Regions from separate parts of the Micromonospora sp. LHW51205 genome, predicted to be linked through region 1. Evidence: riboswitches for the same ligand, from Rfam matches in the RefSeq annotation. Region 1 holds a riboswitch; each other region holds the start of a gene.
What was found. A riboswitch is a leader RNA that binds a small molecule or an ion and turns the genes downstream of it on or off. The one in region 1 is predicted to bind cobalamin.

Region 1 (6,649 bases):
TGATCGGGTGAGCGGCGAGGCGGTTCACGGGCAGGCGAGCGCCGGTGCGCCGGGGTCGGCGCCGGCGGCGGACAGACGGGCGTACCCGATCCCGGTGAGACCGAGGACGGCCTGGGCGGTGGCCCGGGGCGCGGTGGCCGGGTCGAAGCCGCCACCGTCGAAGTCGACGGCGCCCCGGTCGGCGGGCGCCCCGGCGCAGCCGACCTGGAGTCCGGCGAGGAACGCCCGGGACCGCGCCCAGGCCGGCAGCCGGTGACCGTCGCGCAGGGCCTGCGCGGCGAGGCCGGTGCTGTTGGCGTTCGGTGTGCCGGCCGCGTTGGCGAAGCCGCCGTCGGCACGCTGAACGGACACCAGCCAGCGCAGCCCGGCGGCGGCGTCGGCCGGACGGTCCGCGGCGCGCAGCGCCTGCGTCACGAGCGCGGTGGCGTCCACGTCGGACGTGCAGACCGGTTGGGCGGGCAGCAGCGGGTAGCCGCCGTCCGGGCATCGGATGCCGGCCAGCCAGGCGGCCGCCGCCGGAGGCGCCCCGGCCGCCGTACGGTCCAGCGCCAGCAGCGCGAAGGACTGGCTGAACGCGTTGCTGTAGTCGCCGTACGCGGACCGGTCGCTGAACCGGCCGGCCGGCGTCTGCAGCGAACGCAGCCGGGCGATCAGGTCCACCCCGCCGACGTCGGCCGGGTCGCCACCGCGCACCTGCACGGCGAGGGCGAGCTTGGCGGTCGCGCCCGCGTACGCCTCGGAGACGCCGTCGCCGAGGTAGCCGTCGCGGATGTCCGGCCGGGTGACCCAGGCCAGCGCGCCGGCGCCGTGGTCGTCGGCGACGCCGCCGGCGGCGAAGGCGAACACGGCGTCGAGGGTCAGCCCCTGGTCGGGGTAGGCGACACCGTCGAAGACCGCCTCGAAGCGTTCGCCGTCGACGAGTTGCCGGGCGAGCCAGCCGGCGGCGGCCTCCGGGCGGGTGAGGGCGGCGCGATCGGGGGCGGCGACGGCCGGTGTGGTGAGGGTGAGGGCGGCGAGTACGCCGCAGAGGAGCGCGAGCAGGCGGTGCCGGCTTCGGCGGACGACCATCGGAAGCGCCTTTCCGGCCCGGCGGTCGTCGAAAGCCCGGACGACCGCAGTACGCGGGGGCGTCCGGGACTCCGACCCGTGGGCCACGACGGGTGGGGAGCGGTTGCACGAGTACGACGGGTATTCGGGCTCGCCGCCGCAGAGTTCTCTGGGCGGCCTACCGTTGCGGGCCAGCGCCGGATTTCGACCGGTCTTCCCCCGCACGTACACGCGGTGGTTGAGTTGTCGCGACAGTCTGCTGTGGCCGGTGCGCCGATGTCAATGCGCCAGGAACCGGCCACGTGCCGTGACGGCCGGCGGAGTCGGCGGTTTCACACCCGACGTCGAGAAGCCGTCGTCCCGGCGCGTCCGCGTGGAGCACGCCGGCGAGGGACGCCCGGTGAGGACCGGGCGTCCCTCACCGTGTGGTCACTGCCGGCGGGACCGGGAGCCGGTCAACGGCGGAACGGACCGGTGACGCAGTAGGTGATGCCGCCGGACGACGAGCCGGTCGTGCCGCGTTGCGAGGAGAAGTACAGCCGGTCCCCCGCCGGGGTGAACGCCGGCCCGGTGATCTCCGAACCGCTCTGTCCGGTGATCCGCAGGAAGACCGAGATCTTGTCGTCCGGCGTGATCATGCAGATCTCCATGTTGCCGCCGTCCTCGGCGACGTAGAGGTCACCTGCAGTGGACCCGGTGATGTTGTCGACGCCGGTCAGCGGAGGGGCGCCCGGACTGACCAGGTTGTCGTCGTAGGCGAGCTCGTACGTGCCGGCGGCCAGGTTGACCTGCCACACGCGGTTGTCGCCCTTCGTGGTGAACCAGACGGTGTCGTCCGCGTAGTGACAGCCCTCGCCACCGTTGAACGTCTTCGCGCCGGACACCTGCTGCCGGGTCGGGGTGGGCGAGCCGTCCGGGTCGGGCACCGTGGCCCAGGTGAACGTGCCGGAGGTGGCCGTACCGGCGCGGAGGACCTGGAGGGTTCCGGCGGACAGGTCGCCCCAGGTAGCCGGCACGAAGCGGTAGAACTTGCCGTCGGTCTCGTCCTCGGTCAGGTAGACGACCCGGCGGACCGGGTCGGCCGCGGCCGCCTCGTGCTTGAACCGGCCCATCGCGGGACGCGCCACCGCGGTCCCGCCGAGGGGGTACGTCTCGAAGACCCGGCCCAGGGACACCTCCTCGCAGGAGAGCCAGGTGTTCCAGGGCGTCTTGCCACCGGCGCAGTTGTTGTTGGTGCCGGAGAGGATCCGCGACGCCCCGACCACGGCCCCGCTGGAGTTGAAGACGAGTCGCGAGGCGCCGCCACCCGCACCGGCCGACACCTCGGAGTTCGACACGTAGATCCAGCCGGTGCCGTTCGGGAACACGGCGCCGCCGTCCGGGGCGTCGTGCCAGGTGTACGACGTCCCCGGCACCGTCCGCCGGGACCGCGCGACGATCGAGCTGGTGAACCCGGCCGGCAACTGGATGCCGTTGGCGTCGGCTGCCTGAAGCCCACCGTAGGGCCCCGCCGCGTTCTGTGCCGGGGCTCCGTACGCCGCCGACCACGCCGTGAACGGCAGGGCGACAGCGCCCGCACCGACAACAGTGGCCCGCAACATCGTTCGACGATCCATGGAACCTCCTCCGTAGGTTCCATGGATCCGACCGTGCGGAGCTTACGCACGCCGATCTGTTGGATGAACGTCGATGGACGGCTCGATGTGCGATGTCCCGCCCACGCCGACCCGGTCGAGGGGTCGTACGGGTAGGAGAGGCAGCGGCACCAACCAGCAGTGGGCGCGCACGGCCGTCTGACCGGCCCTCCGGCCGCGACCTCCCCTCCCCCGGTCACCGGCGCAGGTGGCCGATGCCGTGCTGGTCGAGCCAGGCGACAGTCCGCGGTACGAACGTCGGCGCCCCCGAGCCGGCGCTGACGTCGGTGGCGACCAGCGGCACCTGGGCGGCGACCGGGAGCAGCGTGGACCGCCAGCAGGCCGGCGTGGCGCAGGCCGAGCGGTCGTCGACGCGCCAGGCGGCGGCCACGCTGCGGCCGTCCGGGTCAGCCGGGCGATATTCCAGCCACCGGCTCAGATCGTTGCCGCCGTCGATCCCGGCGGCGAGGACCAGGTTGAACGAGCCCTGGACGCGAAGCAGGCGGATCTGCTCCTGCACGCCGAAGGGCGGCAGGCCGGTGCCCGTGCACGAGGTACCGCCGTCGCGCCAGCAGGTCCAGACCGCCGCGGGATCGGTGCCGCCGGCCGCCGGGAAGTCGTACGGCGAGATGTCGAAGACCACTGCGTTGTCGTCGCCGAACACCTCCGCCGCCGCGCTCCAGAACGTGCGGGTGGCGGAGATGTCGCTCTGCCGCAGCGACACGACGGGTGTGATGCCGGCCCGGACGAGCCGGTCGACGTACCGGGCCGCCTCGTCGAGGTAGCCGACGCGGTTCTGCCGATCGGCAGGGCTGCCGGTGTAGGCGTAGCAGGCGTCGCTCAGCACGACCCGTACCGCGTTGACGCCGCGGGCCCGCAGCGCGCCTACCGACGCGTCGTCGACCGGGCCGTCCCAGTGGATCGGTCCCCATGCGCATTCGCCGGGCGCGGCCGACCGGATGATTCCACGGGGCCGGTACGGCCTCGGACTGGCTGTGACCGTGAGGATGCGGTTGCCGAACGCCTTCAGCGCAGGCGCGGCGCCGGGCGCCTGCGGCGGGAGCACCCGGATGCCGCGGACCTCGGCGGTGGCCTGGGCGCCGCTGCTGTCGTAGGCGGTGGCGGTGACGCGGGTGCCGCTGTTCGCCGCCACGCCGCGCCAGTCGAACGCGTACGGCGCGGTGGTGTCCACGGCGAGCAGCCTGCCGCGCTCGCGGAACTCGACCCGCTCGATCCGCCGGCCGGGCGCCGCCGTGGCCTCGGCACGGATCGGGATGACGCCCGGCGCGGCGAAGAAGTCATTGGGCAGGGGCGAGGTGAGCGCCACCGACGGCCCGCCCGGCAGTGGGCTGGGCCGCGGGCTCCCCGAGGCCGGCGGCGGCGACGAGCCGGTCGGGTCGGCGCCGTCCCCGTCGCACGGCTGGCCGCTCAACACCCAGTCGGTCGGCTCGGGGTCGGCACCCTGGTAGTTGCCGCCGAACCGCACCGTCACCGAGGCGCCGGTCGGCAGCGTGGATCCCGCCGGCGGACGGAGCATGGTCATCGGATACATCTCGCCGCTGCCCAGCGTGTATCCGTCCGGCAGCCGGTCGAGGCCCATGGTGATCGTCTGACCGTTCGCCTGCCGGAACCGCAGCCACCAGTCGGTGACGGGAGCGCCCAGGTTGGTGACGGTGAGCTCGGCCCAGAAGCCGCTGGACCACTCCCGGGTGATGGTGTAGTCCACCGTGCACGCCGTCGCGGCGTAGGCCGGCCGCAGCGCCATCGTCATGGCCCCGCCGACGACGACCGCGGCTGCTGTAGCCAGCGCGAAGATCCTGCGTCGCATCATGCCCCCGTAACATCGACATACATCACTTCATGCAGCCTCGGCGCTCCGGGCACGGCCTGTCAAGGGCTGAACCGGGCCCGGGCCGGGCGGAACGGCGCGGCGTTCCGCCCGGCCGGCGGCTCAGCGTCCGCGCAGCTCGGCCGCGGCGGCGACCAGGTGCTGGAGGGACGCCTCGACCTCGGGATAGCCGCGCGTCTTGAGGCCGCAGTCGGGGTTCACCCACAGCCGCTCGGCCGGCACCGCGGCCACGGCCCGGCGCAGCGCGCCGACGACCTCGTCGTGGGACGGCACCCGGGGTGAGTGGATGTCCCAGACGCCGGGCCCCACACCCCGGCGGTATCCGATCGCGGCGAGGTCGTCGAGGACCTCCATCCGGGAGCGGGATGCCTCGATGCTCGTGACGTCGGCGTCGAGGGCGTCGATGGCCGTGATCACCTCCCCGAACTCCGAGTAGCACAGGTGGGTGTGGATCTGGGTGTCGTCGGCGACTCCGCAGGTGGCCAGGCGGAACGCCCCGACTGCCCAGTCCAGGTACGCCTTCTGGTCCGCCCTGCGCAGTGGCAGCGTCTCACGCAGCGCCGGCTCGTCGACCTGGATGACCCGGATACCGGCTGCCTCGAGATCACGGCACTCGTCGCGCAGGGCGAGCGCGACCTGGTCCGCAGTGTCTGCCAGTGGCTGGTCGCTGCGGACGAACGACCAGGCCAGGATCGTGACCGGGCCGGTGAGCATGCCCTTGACCGGCCGGTCGGTCAGCGACTGCGCGTAGGTGGACCAGTTGACGGTCATCGGCGCCCTGCGTGCCACGTCGCCGTAGATGACGGGCGGACGCACGCATCGGGAGCCGTAGGACTGGACCCAGCCGTGTTCGGTGGCGGCGAACCCGTCCAGCTGCTCGCCGAAGTACTGGACCATGTCGTTTCGTTCCGGCTCGCCGTGCACGAGCACGTCCAGGCCCAGCCGCTCCTGGAGCCGGACGACGTGCTCGACCTCGGCGCGCATCCGCTGCGTGTAGGCGGCGTCGTCGAGACGCCCGGCCCGGTGCTCGGCACGCGCGCGGCGCAGCTCGTCGGTCTGCGGGAACGATCCGATGGTCGTGGTCGGGAGGGGCGGCAGGTTCAGCCGGGCCTGCTGTGCCGCCGCACGCTCCGGGTACGCGCCGCGCTGCCGATCCGTGGCGCGCAGCGCGGCGAGCCGACCGCGTACGGTGTCGTCGCGCCAGGCGGCAGGGGTGGGCGGCAGCGGCTCGGGCAGGGACGTGGTGCCGTTGCGCAGCGCGCGGCCGAGCCGGACGACCTCATCGACCTTCTGCCGGGCGAAGGCGAGCCGCTGACGCAGCGCCGGGTCGAGAGCGGTCTCGGCGGACAGGTCCTCCGGCACGTGCAGCAGCGAGCACGAGGTGGACACGGCGACGTGGTCGGCGAGGGCGGTGACGGCGGCACCGGCCGCCACGGCGGCCCGCAGGTCGGTACGCCAGACGTTGCGGCCGTCGACGAGGCCGGCCACGATCGTCTTGCCGCGCAGTGGTCCCGCACCGGCCAGCCGCCGCAGGTTGCCGGGCCCGGCCACCAGATCCACGCCGACCGCTTCGACCGGCGTGTCGAGCAGGGCGGGCAGCGCGTCACCGAGCTCGCCGAAATAGGTGGCGACGAAGATCGCCGGCCGCTGTTCCACCGCGCCGAGCCGGGTGTACGCCTCCCGCAGCGCGTCGATCTCGGCGGCGCTCCGGTCGGCGACGTAGGCGGGTTCGTCCAGCTGCACCCATCGCACGCCCGCCGCGGCAAGGGATCGCAGGATGCCGGCGTACACGTCGACCAGGTCGGTCAGCCGGTCGAACGGTTCGCCGCGGGCCTCGGTGGGCTTGGCCAGCAGCAGGAATGTCGCCGGCCCGACCAGCACCGGCCGGCTGTCGATTCCCAGCTCGCGGGCCTCGCGGTACTCGCGCAGCGCCTTGTCGGGATTCGGCGCGAAGGTGGTGTCGGAGCCGATCTCGGGAACCAGATAGTGGTAGTTGGTGTCGAACCACTTCGTCAGTTCGAGCGCCGGCTCGGCATCGACGCCCCGGGCCATGGCGAAATAGGTGCCGAGGTCGCCGAGGCCGAGACGGGCGAACCGGCGCGGGATCGCGCCGACGGCG
Region 2 (7,528 bases), 400 kb from region 1:
TGCGGCAGGAACGCCACGCTGAACAGGATCATCTTCGGGTTGAGCAGGTTCGTGAGCAGCCCGCGCCGGAACGCCCGCCCGGCGCCGCCGCCGTCCGCCCCGTCCGCCGCGACGCCGGGCCGGCCCGTGCCGCGCAGCGCCCGCAGGCCCAGCACGATCAGGTACGCCGCACCGGCCCACCGGATCGCGGTGAACAGCACCGGGGACGCGGCGATCACGGTGGCGAGTCCGGCCACCACGGCGGCGACGTGCACCGCCTCCCCGGCCGCGACCCCGAGCGCCGCCACCGCCCCGGCCCGCGCGCCGTACCGGGTGGCGTTGGCGAGCACGAACATCATGTCCGGCCCGGGGGTGAGCATGAGCACCACGATCGCGGCCAGGTATCCCGCGAGCGTGGCCGCCGACAGTCCGAGCACGCCTCAGCCCTCCTCGGCGCCGTCGAGCAGCGCCCGGCGCAGCGCCAGCCGGTGTTCGCGCCGGATCTGCGCCTCCCGGTAGCGCCGCCGGTCACCGTCGGTGCCGGGCAGCAGCGGCGGCACCGGCCGGGGCTGGCCCTCGTCGTCCACGGCCACCATCACCAGGTGCGCGGTCGCCACGTCCACCGGCGGCACCGCGCGGTCCCAGCGGTCCGCGCTGACCTTCACGGCCACCTCCATCGAGCTGCGGCCGGCCCAGGTGATCCGGGCGTCCACGTGCACCACGTCACCGACGCGGACAGCGCGCAGGAAGGCCGTCTCGTCGATGGCGGCGGTGACGGCCGGTCCGTCGGAGTGGCGGGCGGCGACCACCCCGGCGACCGAGTCGATCAGGTTGAGGATCCGGCCGCCGTGCACCGTGCCCATCAGGTTGGTGTGGTGCTGGTCCATGATCTGCGACAGGGTCAGGTGCGACGCCGACGGTGGTCGGCCGGTGAGGGTGATGGCATCGGTCACGGTGCGGTTCCGTCCTCGCAGAAGCGGACCGCCGACCGGACGGGGGAGTTGCACGTCGAGGCACGCCGACGGCTCCCGCCCGGCGTGTCACCCGCCCGACCCACCCGCGAGGTCGACGGCAGCGCGCACCGGTGGTACGCGCGACGCGGGCAGGTCTTCGGACTCGCGGGCCCGACCGGGGTCGCCGGTCGCCTACCGGCCGTCGCTTCCCAGGCCGGTGGCCCAGTGCTGTTGACGGCTGTCGTTCCCACTCACCGCTGCGGGGCAGTCCCGGACTTCCACCGGGTTCCCTCTTACGACACCCGGCCGTCGCCGACCGGGTGAACCAGCGCTCCCGGCAGCCTAACCCAGCCCCGACCCGCCCTCGCCGCGACCCGCGTTCCGCCCTTCGGCGCACTGCCCCCGGCCGTCCCACAGGCGCGCAGGCTCCGGCACACCCGGTGCCGCCCCGCATGCGCCGTCCGCATGGCGGGACGTCTCTCCCGCTCATCAGGAAGCCGGGCGGACCCGCGTCAGCGGGCGACGGGTCAGGAGGCGCGGCGGCGTCGAAGCAGTAGCGCGGTCACGCCGGCTGCCGCCACCGCGGCGACCGCTCCGCCGACCAGCAGGCCCACCGGCAGACCTTCGTCGGCGTCGGCCGAAGCGTCGGCGCTCGCCGGAGAGGCGTCCGCGCCTGCCGCAGCGCCCGCCGAGACGTCCGCGGAGGCGGCCGGCGAGGGAGTGGCCGGTGACGGGGTGGCCGCCGGGGGAGCGGCCGGGTCGGCGACGGTGAAGCGGTACGAGCCCTGGACCGGGTGGCCGTCGCGCGAGACCACGCGGTAGGCGACGGTGTAGGTGCCGTTGGCCAGCGGCTCCTCGATCGTCACCGTGCCCGTCGCGCCGTCCACGGCGGGCGCGCTCGCGGGCACCTGACGGTCGGTGGAGTCGCGCAGCGTGATGGTGGTGAAGGCCGGGTTGAGTCGCTGCAGGAACCGCAGCGTCACCTGCGTCGGCGCGGTGGTGAGCCGGGCGTCGCGGGCCGGCGTGGCCTCCTGCAGCGAGTTGTGCGCCGCCGCGGGCGTGGCCGGGACCAGCAGCAGCGCCGTGGTGAACAGCGCGGCGAGGAGTGCGGAGACGGTACGGGTACGCATGACGCGCCTTCCTGGTCGTGGTCAGCGTCGTGGTCAGCCGAGCAGTTGCTGGCCGATCCAGCCGCCCTCGGGGCAGCCGGGCGGTACGGCGAACACGGCGGAGCCGATCGGGGTGGTCCACTCGTTGAGCAGGTCCCGTTCGGCCAGCCGCCGCTGGATGGGCAGGAACTGCCGGGCGATGTCGGCCTGGTACGCGGCGAAGACGAGCCCGCTGTCCGCGTGTCCCTCGGCGGTCGGCGCGCCGTCGTAGTTGTAGGGCCGGCGCAGGATCTTCTGCCGGTCGTCGGTGACGCGGGCCCGGGTCAGGTGCGAGAAGTCCGGGATCACGGTGAGCCCGTCCGGTCCGAGCGCGGCGAAGTCGGGCTCGTCGTGCTCCGCCTCGCCGGTCAGCGGCGCGCCGGTGTCGAGGCGCCGGCCCACCGCGAGTTCCCGGTCGGCGCGGCCGAGCAGGTCCCACGTCTCCAGGTTCATGCTGATCCGGCGCACCACCAGGGTGGTGGAGTCGCGGAGCCAGTCCGGCCCGTCGGTCACCCAGACGGCGGTGTCCGCCGACACGCCGGGCTTCGGGTTGGCGGTGCCGTCGAGCTGGCCGAACAGGTTGCGCTGGGTGCGTCCGGGCTCGGCGCCGGCGGCCCGGCGGAAGCCCTGCTGCACCCAGCGGACGGTGGCGAACGGGCGGCTGTCCTTGGTCAGGACCCGTTGGGCGTGCGCGACGGTGAGCGGGTCGTCGGCGCAGATCTGCAGCAGCAGGTCGCCGCCGGACCAGCGGGGCTGCAACCGGTCGATCCGGAACGCCGGCAGGTCGGCCACCGACGTGGGGCGGCGGTCGTCGAGCCCGGCGGCGGCGTAGAGCCCGGGGCCGAAGCCGAACGTGACTGTCAGCCGGGCCGGCAGCAGGCCCAGTTCCGGCTCGGTGTCGGCCAGCGCCGGGCGACCCTGGGTGAGCCGGGCGGCGTCGTCGGAGAGCAGTCGCAGCATCCGCCCGAGCGCGGCCCGGTCTGTGTCCGGGCGCAGCGTGAACGCGACGAACGCGGCGTGCGCCTGGGGCTCGGTGGTGACACCGGACTGGCGCGCGCCGTGGAACGGCTCGACAGCGCTGCCGACCTGGGCCACCGGGACGGCGTCGTCGGGGCGTACCCCGTGGGAACGGAGGGCGGCGAGGGCACCCGCGCCGGCCAGCGCGCCCCCGGCGGCCGCCGCGCCGCCGGTGAGCAGGCCGCGCCGGCTGACCCGGCGCGCGGGCGCGCCGGTTCCGGTCATGACGCGGGGCTCGCGCCGTGTCCGGGCGCGTACGTCTCCTGGGCGCCGGTGAACGGCTTGGCCACCGCGGTGAACGTCTGGGTGCGCCCGTCGGCGAAGGTGAGCGTGACGTCGAGCTGGTCGCCGGGGCGCACCGGGCGGGTCAGGTCCATCAGCATGAGATGGTCGCCGCCGGGCTCCAGCGCGGCCTGGGCTCCGGCGGCGACCACGACGCCGCCCTGCTTCTGCCGCATCGCCATCTTCCCGTCGGTCATGGCCATCTCGTGGATCTCGGCCCGGGACACGTCGGTGGTCACCCCGGTGATCGTGACGTCGGCGTCGCCGTCGTTGACGAGCGTGGCGAACGCGGCGGTCATGCCCTTGTCGGCGGCCTTCACCCACGGGTCGCGGATCGTCAGCACACCCGCCGTTGCGCTCGCCGGGGCCGAGGCGGGCGCCGACGCCGACGGCGCGGTTGTGGGCGTGGCGTCGGCGGAGCCGCAGGCGGCGACGGACGCGGCCAGGACGGCGGCGCCGATCAGGGCCGCCGTGCGTGGGAAGCGTCGGCTGGTGGTGCTGGGCATGCGGTCGTCCCCTCGAAGATCCGGTGTTCGTACCGTTGGTCGGGGCGGCGCCGCGGATAGTTCCGGCCCGGGGAGTCGGTCGCGTCACATGCCGGCCGGGCTCACCGCGACCGGGGACCGGGGAGCGCCCGGAAGGCATAATGGTTCCGGGTGTCACGTGGCGCGCCGGGCGCGGCCGTGGCCGGAGAGGGCGCCCGGACGAGGGAGGCGGACGGTGACGGCGACGACCGGGGCGACCCGCAACACCCGGCAGCGCGCCGAGGTGCTGGCGCTGCTGCGGGAGCTGGACGGCTTCCACAGCGCGCAGCAGTTGCACCAGATGCTCGTGCAGCGGCAGGCGAAGGTGGGTCTGACCACCGTCTACCGGACGTTGCAGCTGCTCGTCGACAACGGCGAGATCGACTCGGCGCGGCTGCCCGGCGGCGAGCACCTCTACCGGCGGTGCAGCCAGAGCCGCCATCACCACCACCTGGTCTGCCGCCGCTGCGGCCGTGCGGTGGAGGTGGCCGGCCCGGCCGTGGAGCGGTGGGCCGACCAGGTCGCCGCGCAGCACGGTTTCACCGACGTCGGGCACACCCTGGAGATCTTCGGCACCTGCGACCGCTGCGCCGCCTGAGCCACCGCCGCGGGCGGGCGGTGACCCGCCCGCGCCGGACCGCCGGTCAGCAGTTGCGCAGCGCCGGTGACTGGTTCAGCAACTGGCCGCGGCTGGAGGTGAACCGGCGGTACGCCTCGGAGCCGGCCGCGCCGGGGCGGAAGGCTGCCACCCGGTGGCAGTTCTGGAACGCCAGCGTGATCCCGAAGTGCCGCTCCAGCCCGGCGCGGATCGCGTCGCTGGCCATCGCGCGCAGCAGTTGCCCGCGCTCGGCGTCGCCGGGCGGCGGCACGACGTTGTCGGCGAACTCGGCGTCGGTCGCGGCCAGGTCGGCGGCGACCCGGCTGACCGTCTCCCAGGCGTACGGCAGGGAGTCGCGGACACAGGCGACGAACGCCTCCTCGTCGACGGGACCGGTCTCGGCGGCGTGCAGCAGGGCGGGCGGAACGGTGAGCGACATGGGTCCTCCGGCAGCTCTAACGAACACGGTTTCCATTACCATCTGAGCACACCATGTCACCGGACGACCGTCAAGGACCGGCGCACGCGAAACGGCGGACGGACCCGAAGGCCCGTCCGCCGTGTGACGTCGCGGAACGTGTCAGCGCAGGTGCGCCTCGATCGCCTCGATGACCCGGGGCCGCAGCTCGGCGGCGCGGATCACCGCGTCGACCGAGCCGACCTCGACCGCCCGCTGGATGCTGTGCACCCGGTCGAACTCGGCGGCCACCTCGCCCAGCTTCTCCGCCCGCACCGACCCGCGCAGCTCGTCCAGCTCCGCGCTGAGCGTGGCCCGCTCGGTACCGGTGGCGGACGCGACCCGGCCCTCCAGCTCGCGTACCCGGGAATCGGCCGCGGTGCGGGCGGCGACCTCACCGGCGAACACCACGGCGGCGGCCGGCGCGCCACCGAGCACCGAGGCGAACGACCCCTCGATCGCCAGCACCGTCATGTCCGGGTTGAGCGCCTTGGAGAAGACCACGAACGCGCCGCCGTGATAGCGCGAGATCACGCAGAACACGATCGGGCCGCGGAAGTTGACGATCGCCCGGCCGATCTCCGCGCCGTACTCCAGCTGGAGCTTGCGCATCGACTCGGGTGAGCCGTCGAAGCCGGACAGGTTCGCCAGCACGACCAGCGGCCGGTTGCCGCTGGCCGCGTTGATCGCCCGCGCGGCCTTCTTCGACGAGCGCGGGAACAGCGTGCCCGCGGTGTAGGTGTCCGGGCCGTCGGTGGGCGGGAAGCCGTGCCGGGGCACCGACCGCGACTCGATGCCGAGCAGGCACACCGGGATGCCGCCCAGGTGCACGTCCTGCACCACAGCGGTCTCCGCGTCGGCCATGCCCGCCCACCGCTCCAGCACCGGATGGTCCTGGTCGGCGAGGGCCCGCATGACGGTACGGATGTCGAACGGCTTCTTGCGGTCCGGGTTCGCGGTGGCGGAGAAGATCTCGCCAACCGTGGCGAAGTCGCTTCCGGCCACCGCGTGCGGGTAGCCGCAGATGTCCCGGTCCACCGGGTCCATGGTGACGGCCCGGCGCGGCGCGTGCTCGCCCGGCACGACGTACGTGTGGTCGTAGTGCGCCATCAGCACGTCCCGCGCGCCCGGCAGGTCCGGCGCCCAGTACTGCGCCTGCCCGTTCGGGCCCATCACCCGGTCGTAGCCGCCGATGCCGAAGTTGTCCTCGGCGGACACGCCGCCGGAGAAGTCCAGCGACTGCTTGCCGGTGAGCACCATCGCTGAGTCGGGCGTCATGACCAGCACGCCCTTGGTGTGCATGAGCATCGTCGCCTCGGCGTTCCAGTACGGCTGGGCGCCGACGTTGATGCCCGCGACCACGATGTTGATCTCGCCGCCGTCCTGGGTGAACTCGACGATCCGCTTCAGCGCCGCGGCCACCCAGTCCATGTTCTCGGTGCCGGAGGTCATCGAGATCCGGGCGCCGGCGCTCAGCGCGTACCACTCCAGCGGCACGCCCATCCGCTGCGCCAGGTCCAGCGCGGCGATCACCCGCCGGCACTCCGGCTCGGACAGCGCGCCCAGCGACTTGGTCGGATCGCCGAGCAGCACCACCCGGGTCACGCCCTGCGGGTGGCGGGGCGTCGGCGTGGTGACCACGCCGGCCACGATCGCCGCGCTGTTGCGGCCCTTGGGCCGGTCCACCGGCACCAACTGGTGGTCCGCGTCCAGGTCGTGCTCGACGAAGTCGCCCAGCAGCCCGGTCAGCTCGTACGGGTAGACGGTGTTGCGGCTGGCCGCCCGCAGCACCTTCAGCCGGTACTCGTCCAGCGGCTCGACCGGCTCGCTCGGCGGCTCACCCACGTCCAGCCGGGCGTGCCCGGTGACGTCGAAGGTGATCCGCACGCCGACCTTGGTCAGCTCGCCGGTACGGCGGTCGCGCTGGCGCGCGATGAACAGGATCTCCTCCAGCTCCGCGCCCACCGTGGTGGGGCGTACCCGGCCGGCGATCAGCTCCATCTCCTCGCGGGTCAGCTCGCTGGGCGGCCACACGTAGATGACGATCCGGTTGGTCGGGAACCGCGACTTCGACGGCCGCCGCGACTGCGCCCGGCGGATCGAGTCGATGCAGGCCGCCACCGTGTCCTCGGTGGTGGGCAGCGACACCAGGCGGCCGTCCTGCTCCCGCAGCCCGGTCAGGTCGCGTACCTGCGCGAACGCGACCAGCCGCTGGTCGGACGGGTTCTGCCGGGCCACCGCCTGGAACAGGTAGACCTCCTCGTCCAGCGACGGCAGGCGGGTCAGGTCGAACTCGCGCAGCCGCTCCAGCTGCATCCGCTGCGCGATGTGCGGGTGCAGGCCGCGGATCAGGCGCTCCTCGGCCATCCCGTCCGCGCCGGGCCGGAACGTGAAGTGGTGGTGCATCACCGCTCCGCCGCGCCCGGCGACGGTGGTGGTGATCCGGCGTACCGCCGCCGGCAGCGGGTGCGCGTTCAGCACGTCGAGCAGCGCGGCGGCGGTGGCGTCGAAGTCCTCGGGCTGGTTCTCCCAGGACAGGTAGACGTCCGCGTCGACGGCGTCGCGCTCGC
Region 3 (7,528 bases), 400 kb from region 1:
GGGGACCGCGCGCGGTGGCCGAGTCGGCGGCCTGCGCGGCGATCGAGACGCTCTTCGACGGGGCCGCGTTCGTCACCTCGCTGCGGCTCGGCCGTCCCGACCTGCTCTTCACCGGCTTCCGCGCGCCGGACGAGGCGGACTACCAGCCGGACGAGACGGACCACCGGCAGATCGCGCCGGTGGCCACGCCGCCGGTGGCGGCCTGACGGGGGGAGTGGCAGTGCCGACGACGTACCCGCTGGCCCCCGGCCAGCAGATGATGTGGGAGTTCATGACCGCGCTCGACCCGGCCCGTCCCGGCGCCTCACGGCTCGTGGTGGTGGAGTTCCGCCGGTTGCGCGGCACGCTGCGGGTCGACGTGCTGCGGCAGGCGATGCAGGACGTGGTGGACCGGCACGACGCGCTGCGGATGCGGTTCGACCGCATCGGCGTGCAGCCCGAGGTGCGGATCCTGCCGCACGTGGAGTCGCCGCTGGAGTACGTCGACCTGTCCGGACTGCCGCCGGCCGAGCAGCAGGCCCGCGTCGAGCAGATCGCGTACGCGCACCGCAACGACGCGTTCGACCCCGGCCGGGCGCCGCTGTGGCGGGCCGCGCTGGTCCGGCTCTCCGCGACCGAGCACGTGCTCGCGCTCTGCTTCTTCCACATGGTCTCCGACGGCTGGTCGTGCCGCGTCGTGGTGGAGGACCTGTGCCACGCGTACGCGGCCCGGCTCGGCGCGGCCGACCCGCAGCCGCCGCTGGGCGTGGACCCGGCCGCGCTCGCCGCGCTCCAGGAGGCGGAGCAGTCCGGCAACGGCGTCGACGCCGCCGCCCGGGCCGCGTACTGGCGGGACCGGCTGCGGCCGGTGGAGCCGTACCAGCTCTTCCCGGCGTCGCCGCCGGCGCCGGACGTCGCGCTCAGCGCCGAGGTGGCCACCCGCTTCGCGTTCCCGCCCGAGATCACCGCGCGGCTGCGCCCGGCCGCACGGCGGGCCCGCACCAGCCCGTACGTGCTGCTGCTCGCCGCGTACCTGGTGCTGCTGTCGCGGCGGGCGGGCCGGTCCCGGGTGGTGCTGGGCACCACCACGCTGGGCCGGGAGAGCCCGCTGTCCCGGCAGCTCGTCGGGCAGTTCACCAACAACGTCTACCTGCCGGTCGACGTTGCGCCGGACGCGCCGATGAGCGCTGTGGTCGGCGCCGCGCACGCCTCGCTGGCCGGGGCCGTCGCGCACGCCACCGCGTACCACCGGCTGGCCCGGGCGGTCCGTCCCGGCTTCGCGGCGATCCGCCCCTGGCCGGACAACCACCTGTTCGACGCCTGGTTCCAGTCCGCCGCGTCGGCGTCGCCGGTGCTGCACTACCCGGATCTGCGGGTGGAGCCGGTCGACATCACCGCCCGGGCCGCGCCCGGCACCCCGCCGCCGGTGGTCGCCGCCGACGTGCCGCCCGAATGTCTGCCCGTCTGGGTCAAGCGGGGTTCACCGATCGTCGTGGTGGACGACGACCGGGCCGGCGGCGTGGTGATCCGCAACCGGGGTGTCTTCGGCGACGACCTGGTACGCGGGCTGATCGACGACTACGTCGCGGTGGTCTCGGCGCTCGTCACCGACCCCGGCACCACACCGGAACGGGTACGCCTTCCTGACGGTGCGTGCTTCCTCGACCACGCGATCGGGTAGGAGTTCCGACGGACCGATCCCAGAGAGGTACGACGACCATGACGGACACCTCGACGAACCAGCACACGACGGAGCAGCCCGCGCCGCCGGTGCCCCGCTCGGCCGTACGGGCCCGCTGGTCGGTGGCGCTGCTCTTCGTCATCATGGGCCTGGCCATCGGCGGGTGGTCGGCCCGCGTGCCGGAGGTGCGGGACGCGGTAGGGGTCGGCAACACCGGCTGGGGCCTGGCGAACATCGCCACGAACGCGGGGGAGCTGGTCTCCCTGGTCGTGGTGGCGGTGCTGATCAGCCGGATCAACACCCGCCGGCTGGCGCTGGCCGGGGCCGCGCTGATCCTGCTCAACGCGCCGCTGCTGGCCGCGTCCACCACTGTGGTGGCGCTGGTCGGCGGCCTCGCGGTCTGGGGCTTCGCGGCGAACCTGCTGGCCACGCCGATGAACGCCCAGTCGGTCGAGGTGCAGAAGCGGTACGGGCGGCCCATCCTGTCCACGTTCCACGCGGGCTTCAGCATCGGCATGCTGGTCGGCGGCCTCTGCGGCACCGGGGCCGCGGCGATCGGGATGTCGCCGTCGGCGCAGATGGCCGTCACCAGTGTCCTGCTGGGCGCGCTGCTGATCGCCACGCACCGCTGGCTGCCCGACACGCCCCGCCAGGAGACCAAGGACGGCGAGGCGCGGCGCCGGCTGCGTGACCGGTTCACCCCGCAACTGCTGCTGCTCGCGGTGATCGCCTTCCTCGCCTCGTTCATCGAGATGGCCGGCGCCCAGTGGAGCGCGCTGTACGCGACCGAGGTGGCCGGCGCCACGGCGGTGCTCGCCGCGGCCACGTACACCTGTCTCTCGCTGGCCGCGACCGTCGCCCGGCTGTTCGGCGACCGGCTGGCCGGCCGGGTCGGGCGGATCCGCTTCGTCCGGCTGTCCGCGCTGGTCGCGACAGCCGGCGTGGCGCTGCCGGTGGCGTACCCCCATCCGGCGGCGGTGATGGCCGGGTTCGGACTGCTCGGGTTCGGCCTGGCGTGCGTGACCCCGACGGTGCTCGGCTTCGCCGGTGAGCAGCCGGGCCTCACGTCCGGCGAGGGCGTCTCCGTGGTGGCGATGGGCCAGTGGCCGGGCGCGCTGCTCGCGGCGCCGGTGATCGGCCTGCTCGCCGGCGCGCTGGACCTGCGTACCGCGTTCGTGGTGGTGGCCGTGCTGGCGCTCGCCGTGGTGGCGTTGATCGGGCGGGTGCGGGCGGCGGCGCTGCCCGGCGAGAGCCCGGCCCCGCCCCGGCCGTGACGGCCGGGGCGGGGGCGGCGGTCAGAAGTCGTCGTCGAACGTGACGCTGCCGGTCACGCCGACCTGGTACGCCGACACCCGCCGCTCGAAGAAGTTGGACAGCTCCTGCACGTCCTGCAACTCCATGAACGCGAACGGGTTGGCGCTGCCGTACATCGGGGCGATGCCGAGCACCGCCAGGCGCCGGTCGGCCACGTGCTGGAGGTACTCGCGCATGTCCGCCAGCGACATCCCCGGCACGCCCTGGCCCAGCAGGTCCGCGGCGAAGCTCACCTCGCACTCCACCGCCTCGGCCAGCATCTCCTTCACCTGCTTCTCCATCTCGGCGTCGAACAGGTCCGGTTCCTCGGCGCGTACGGTCTCCACCACGTCGAACGCGAACGCCATGTGCATCGACTCGTCCCGGAACACCCAGTTGGTGCCGGAGGCCAGCCCGTTGAGCAGGCCCCGGGACCGCAGGAAGTAGACGTAGGCGAACGCGCCGTAGAAGAACAGGCCCTCGATGCACGCGGCGAAGCAGATCAGGTTGAGCAGGAACGCCCGCCGGTCGTCGCGGGTCCGCAGCTCGCGCAGCTCGAAGATGGAGTCGATCCACCGGAAGCAGAACTCGGCCTTGCGGGCGATCGACGGGATGTTCTCCACCGCGGCGAACGCGGCGAAGCGCTCCTTCTCGTCCGGCACGTACGTGTCGAGCAGGTTCAGGTAGAACTGGACGTGCACCGCCTCCTCGAACAGCTGCCGGGACAGGTAGAGCCGGCCCTCGGGCGAGTTGACGTGCTGGTAGAGGTTGAGCACCAGGTTGTTGGCGACGATCGTGTCGCCGGTGGCGAAGAACGCCACCAGCCGCGACACCAGGTGCCGTTCGGCGGGGGACAGCTTCGCCAGGTCGGCGAGGTCCGAGTGCAGGTCCACCTCCTCGACCGTCCAGGTGTTCCTGATCGCGTCCTTGAACCGGTCGAAGAAGCGCGGGTAGCGCATCGGCCGCAGGGTCAGGTCCATGCCGGGGTCGAGCAGCATGTGCCGGGTCGGTGCGGTGGTGGTCACTGGCATGCCTCGCAGCTCTCGGGGTTCTCCAGGGAACAGGCCAGCGCCTCGTCGTCGCTCACGGCGGAGACCACGCCGGGCACCGGGGCGGGCACCGGGGCGACGGTGGCCTGCTGGATGCGGGTGGCGGGACGGGAACGCAGGTAGTAGGTGGTCTTCAGCCCGGCCTTCCAGGCGTACAGGTACATCGAGGACAGCTTGCCGATGGTCGGCGCGCTCAGGAACAGGTTCAGCGACTGGGACTGGTCGACGAACGGCGCCCGCGCGGCGGCCAGGTCGATCAGCGCCCGCTGCGGCAGCTCCCAGGCGGTGCGGAACAGCTCCCGCACCGGCGCGGGCAGCTCGGTGATGTCCTGCACCGAGCCCTCGGCCCGCTTGATCCGGTCGCGGACCTGCGGCGTCCACAGCCCGCGCGCCTTCAGCTCCCGCACCAGGTACGTGTTGACCTGGAGGAACTCCCCGGACATCGTCTCGCGCTTGAACAGGTTGGACACCTGCGGCTCGACGCACTCGTAGCAGCCGGCGATGGAGGCGATGGTGGCGGTCGGTGCGATCGCCACCAGCAGCGAGTTGCGCAGCCCGCCTGCGGCGATCCGCTCACGCAGCGCCGCCCACCGTCCGGCCTGCGCCGGCTCCGCGCCCCACAGGTCCGGGTGCAGGTCACCCTTCGCGGCCCGGGTCTGCGGGTACGCCGGATGCGGCCCGAACCGCTCGGCCAGCCCGGCGGAGGTCTCCAGCGCGGTCAGCAAAATCTCCTCCTGCACGCGGGTGGACAGCTCCTTCGCCTCGGGGGAGTCGAACGGCAGGCGCAGCGTGAAGAACGCGTCCTGCAACCCCATCAGGCCGAGCCCGACCGGCCGCCAGCGCGGGTTCGACGCAGCCGCCTGCTCGGCCGGGTAGTAGTTGATGTCGATCACCCGGTCGAGGAACACCACAGCGGTGCGGACCGTGGCGCGCAGCCGCTCCCAGTCCACCCCGTCGGCGGTGACGTGGGCACCGAGGTTCACCGAGCCGAGGTTGCACACCGCCGTCTCGGCGTCGTCGTTCACCTCCAGGATCTCGGTGCACAGGTTGGACAGGTGGATCACGTTGCCCGGCTCACCGGTCTGGTTGGACAGCCGGTTCGCGGCGTCCTTGAACGTCATCCAGCCGTTGCCGGTCTGCGCGAGCGTGCGCATCATCCGCCCGTACAGGTCCCGGGCCCGTACCGTGCGGACCGCGTTCTTCTCCGCCGCCCGGTACGCGGCGTCGAACGCCTCCCCGTACAGGTCGGGCAGCTCCGGGGCGTCCGACGGATCGACGAGCGACCACTCGCCGTCGGCCTCGACCCGGCGCATGAACTCGTCCGGGATCCAGTTGGCCAGGTTGAGGTTGTGCGTACGCCGGGACTCCTCGCCGGTGTTGTCCCGCAGCTCCAGGAACTCCTCCACGTCCGGGTGCCACGGCTCCAGGTAGACGCAGGCCGCGCCCTTGCGCCGGCCACCCTGGTTGACCGCGGCCACCCCGGCGTCGAGCGTCTTGAGGAACGGCACGATGCCGTTGGACCGGCCGTTCGTGCCCCGGATCAGCGCGCCCCGGCCGCGCACCCGCGACCAGGCGATGCCGATGCCGCCGGAGAACTTCGACAGCTTCGCCACCTGGTGGTAGCGCTCGTAGATCGAGTCCAGCTCGTCGCGCGGCGAGTCGACCAGGAAGCACGACGACATCTGGGTGTGCCGGGTGCCGGAGTTGAACAGCGTGGGGGAGCTGGGCAGATAGGCCAGGCTGGACATCAGCCGGTAGAAGCCGACCGCCTCGCCCGGGGTGCGGGACAGTCCGCAGGCCACCCGCAGCAGCCAGTACTGCGGCGTCTCCACCACCAGCCGCGACTGCGGGTGCCGCAGCAGGTAGCGGTCCGCGACAGTGCGCAGTCCGAAGTACTCGAACCGCCTGTCGCCGTCCGGGTCCACGGCGTCGTCGAGCTTGCGCGCGTGCCGGGCGACGAACGCGGCCGTCTCGTCGCCGATCAGCCCCAGCCCGTGCGCGTACGCGATCGACTGGCTGAAGCTCGCCACGCCCTGACCGCGGACCTCCTTGTCCACGTACGCGGCCAGCAGCCTTGCCGCCAGCTTCGAGTACTGCGGCTCCTCGCCGATCAGCTCCGCCGCGGTCTGGATCGACAGCCGGTCCAGCTCGGCGGTGGTCGCCCCGTCGTAGAGCCCGCTGATCGTCTTGGTGGCCACCCGCAGCGGGTCCACCTCGTCCAGGTCGGCGACCCAGCGTTCGACCGCCCGGACGATCTTGCCGACGTCCACCGGCTCGGTGTCGCCGTCCCGTTTGCGTACCCGCATCGCCGGCCGGCGGGCCTCGGACCCGCCGCCGGTGGCTGGCGGGCTTTCCTGCACGACAGTCATGACCTCTCCTCGCTGTCACCGTCTGGAGACGGCGGGAGACGCCAACGGGCACGGCGCGGCCGGCCCGGCTGCTGGCGTCGGTCGTCCCGCGCGACCTCCGGCCGCCGTACGCGGAGGCGCACGGCGCGCTGGCAGGTCTTCGGACTCGCGGGCCCGACCGGGGTCGCCGGTCGCCTACCGGCCGTCGCTTCCCAGGCCGGTGGCCCAGTGCTGTTGACGGCTGTCGTTCCCACTCACCGCTGCGGGGCAGTCCCGGATTTCCACCGGGTTCCCTCTTGCCTCGGCCCCGCCCCGGAGGGCTCGGCCGAACCAGCTGCGGCACCACCATATATGGCGGTGGGGGCGGTTGGGCAACACCAGATGTCGTGTCGGGCGTGTCGCATGGATCTCACTGTCCACAGTGCCTACCCCCGATGCCGGCGCTCGCCGCCGGGCGCGATACTCGGCGTATGGGGAATACCGGACGCCGCTGGGCGTGGGTGGCGGTCCTGCTCGTCGGCGTCGGGCTTCACCTGCTGGTGCTGGAGACACTGTCCGGCACCGGCACCGTCACGTTCGTACCAGCGCTGATCGTGCTCGGCGCGTGCGTCGCGCCCGCCACGTTCCTGGCCTTCGCCCAGGGGCGGCCGGCCCGCCGCCCGGTCCCCGGCTCCGTCGTCGGCGTCGCCGCGCTCCTCGGCGGCGTGGTCGGCGTGGTCGCCGCCGGCTGGCTGGAGTACGGCACGCTGCACCGCCTCGGCGTCCTGCCGATGGCGCTCGTCGGCCTGGCCGAGGAGACCGCGAAGCTGATCGTGCCGGCCGGCATCCTGCTGCTGTGGCGGCGGCACCGGTCACCGGCGCAGGGCCTGGTGATCGGCGTGGCCTCCGGCGCCGGGTTCGCCGCACTGGAGACCATGGGGTACGCGTTCGCCGCGTTCGTCGGGTCGGAGGGCAACCTCGGCGCCGTCGAGCGGACGCTGCTGGTTCGCGGTCTCACCGCGCCCGCCGCGCACCTGGCCTGGACCGGGCTGACCGCCGCCGCGTTGTTCACGTTCGCCGCCGCGCCCGGCGGCCGGAGACTGGCGGCGTTCCTGCTCACCTTCGCCGCCGCCGTCACGCTGCACACCTGCTGGGACACGTTCGGCACGCAGCCCGCGTACGTGTTCATCGGCGGTGTG

Region 2: linked by a shared signal. The riboswitch ahead of DQE82_RS14190 (acyl-CoA thioesterase) and the one ahead of DQE82_RS15700 (peptidase) in region 1 are both predicted to bind cobalamin.
Region 3: linked by a shared signal. The riboswitch ahead of DQE82_RS14205 (ribonucleoside-diphosphate reductase subunit alpha) and the one ahead of DQE82_RS15700 (peptidase) in region 1 are both predicted to bind cobalamin.

What each region holds. Positions count from the first base shown of each region.
Region 1 is NZ_QMEZ01000003.1:803,902-810,550, forward strand. Features, by position in the region: gene DQE82_RS15700 (peptidase) at 25-1,068, opposite strand; cobalamin riboswitch at 1,166-1,302, opposite strand; gene DQE82_RS15705 (alkaline phosphatase PhoX) at 1,503-2,663, opposite strand; gene DQE82_RS15710 (Ig-like domain-containing protein) at 2,878-4,512, opposite strand; gene metE (5-methyltetrahydropteroyltriglutamate--homocysteine S-methyltransferase) at 4,633-6,649, opposite strand, start outside.
Region 2 is NZ_QMEZ01000003.1:400,517-408,044, reverse strand. Features, by position in the region: gene DQE82_RS14195 (LysE family translocator) at 1-416, opposite strand, end outside; gene DQE82_RS14190 (acyl-CoA thioesterase) at 420-932, opposite strand; cobalamin riboswitch at 1,063-1,264, opposite strand; gene DQE82_RS14185 (copper resistance CopC family protein) at 1,460-2,062, opposite strand; gene DQE82_RS14180 (Dyp-type peroxidase) at 2,096-3,322, opposite strand; gene DQE82_RS14175 (copper chaperone PCu(A)C) at 3,319-3,885, opposite strand; gene DQE82_RS14170 (Fur family transcriptional regulator) at 4,100-4,501, shown strand; gene DQE82_RS14165 (SCO5389 family protein) at 4,548-4,940, opposite strand; gene DQE82_RS14160 (carboxyl transferase domain-containing protein) at 5,082-7,528, opposite strand, start outside.
Region 3 is NZ_QMEZ01000003.1:408,411-415,938, reverse strand. Features, by position in the region: gene DQE82_RS14225 (glycosyltransferase) at 1-206, shown strand, start outside; gene DQE82_RS14220 (condensation domain-containing protein) at 221-1,660, shown strand; gene DQE82_RS14215 (MFS transporter) at 1,699-2,934, shown strand; gene DQE82_RS14210 (ribonucleotide-diphosphate reductase subunit beta) at 2,956-3,984, opposite strand; gene DQE82_RS14205 (ribonucleoside-diphosphate reductase subunit alpha) at 3,975-6,371, opposite strand; cobalamin riboswitch at 6,484-6,700, opposite strand; gene DQE82_RS14200 (PrsW family glutamic-type intramembrane protease) at 6,821-7,528, shown strand, end outside.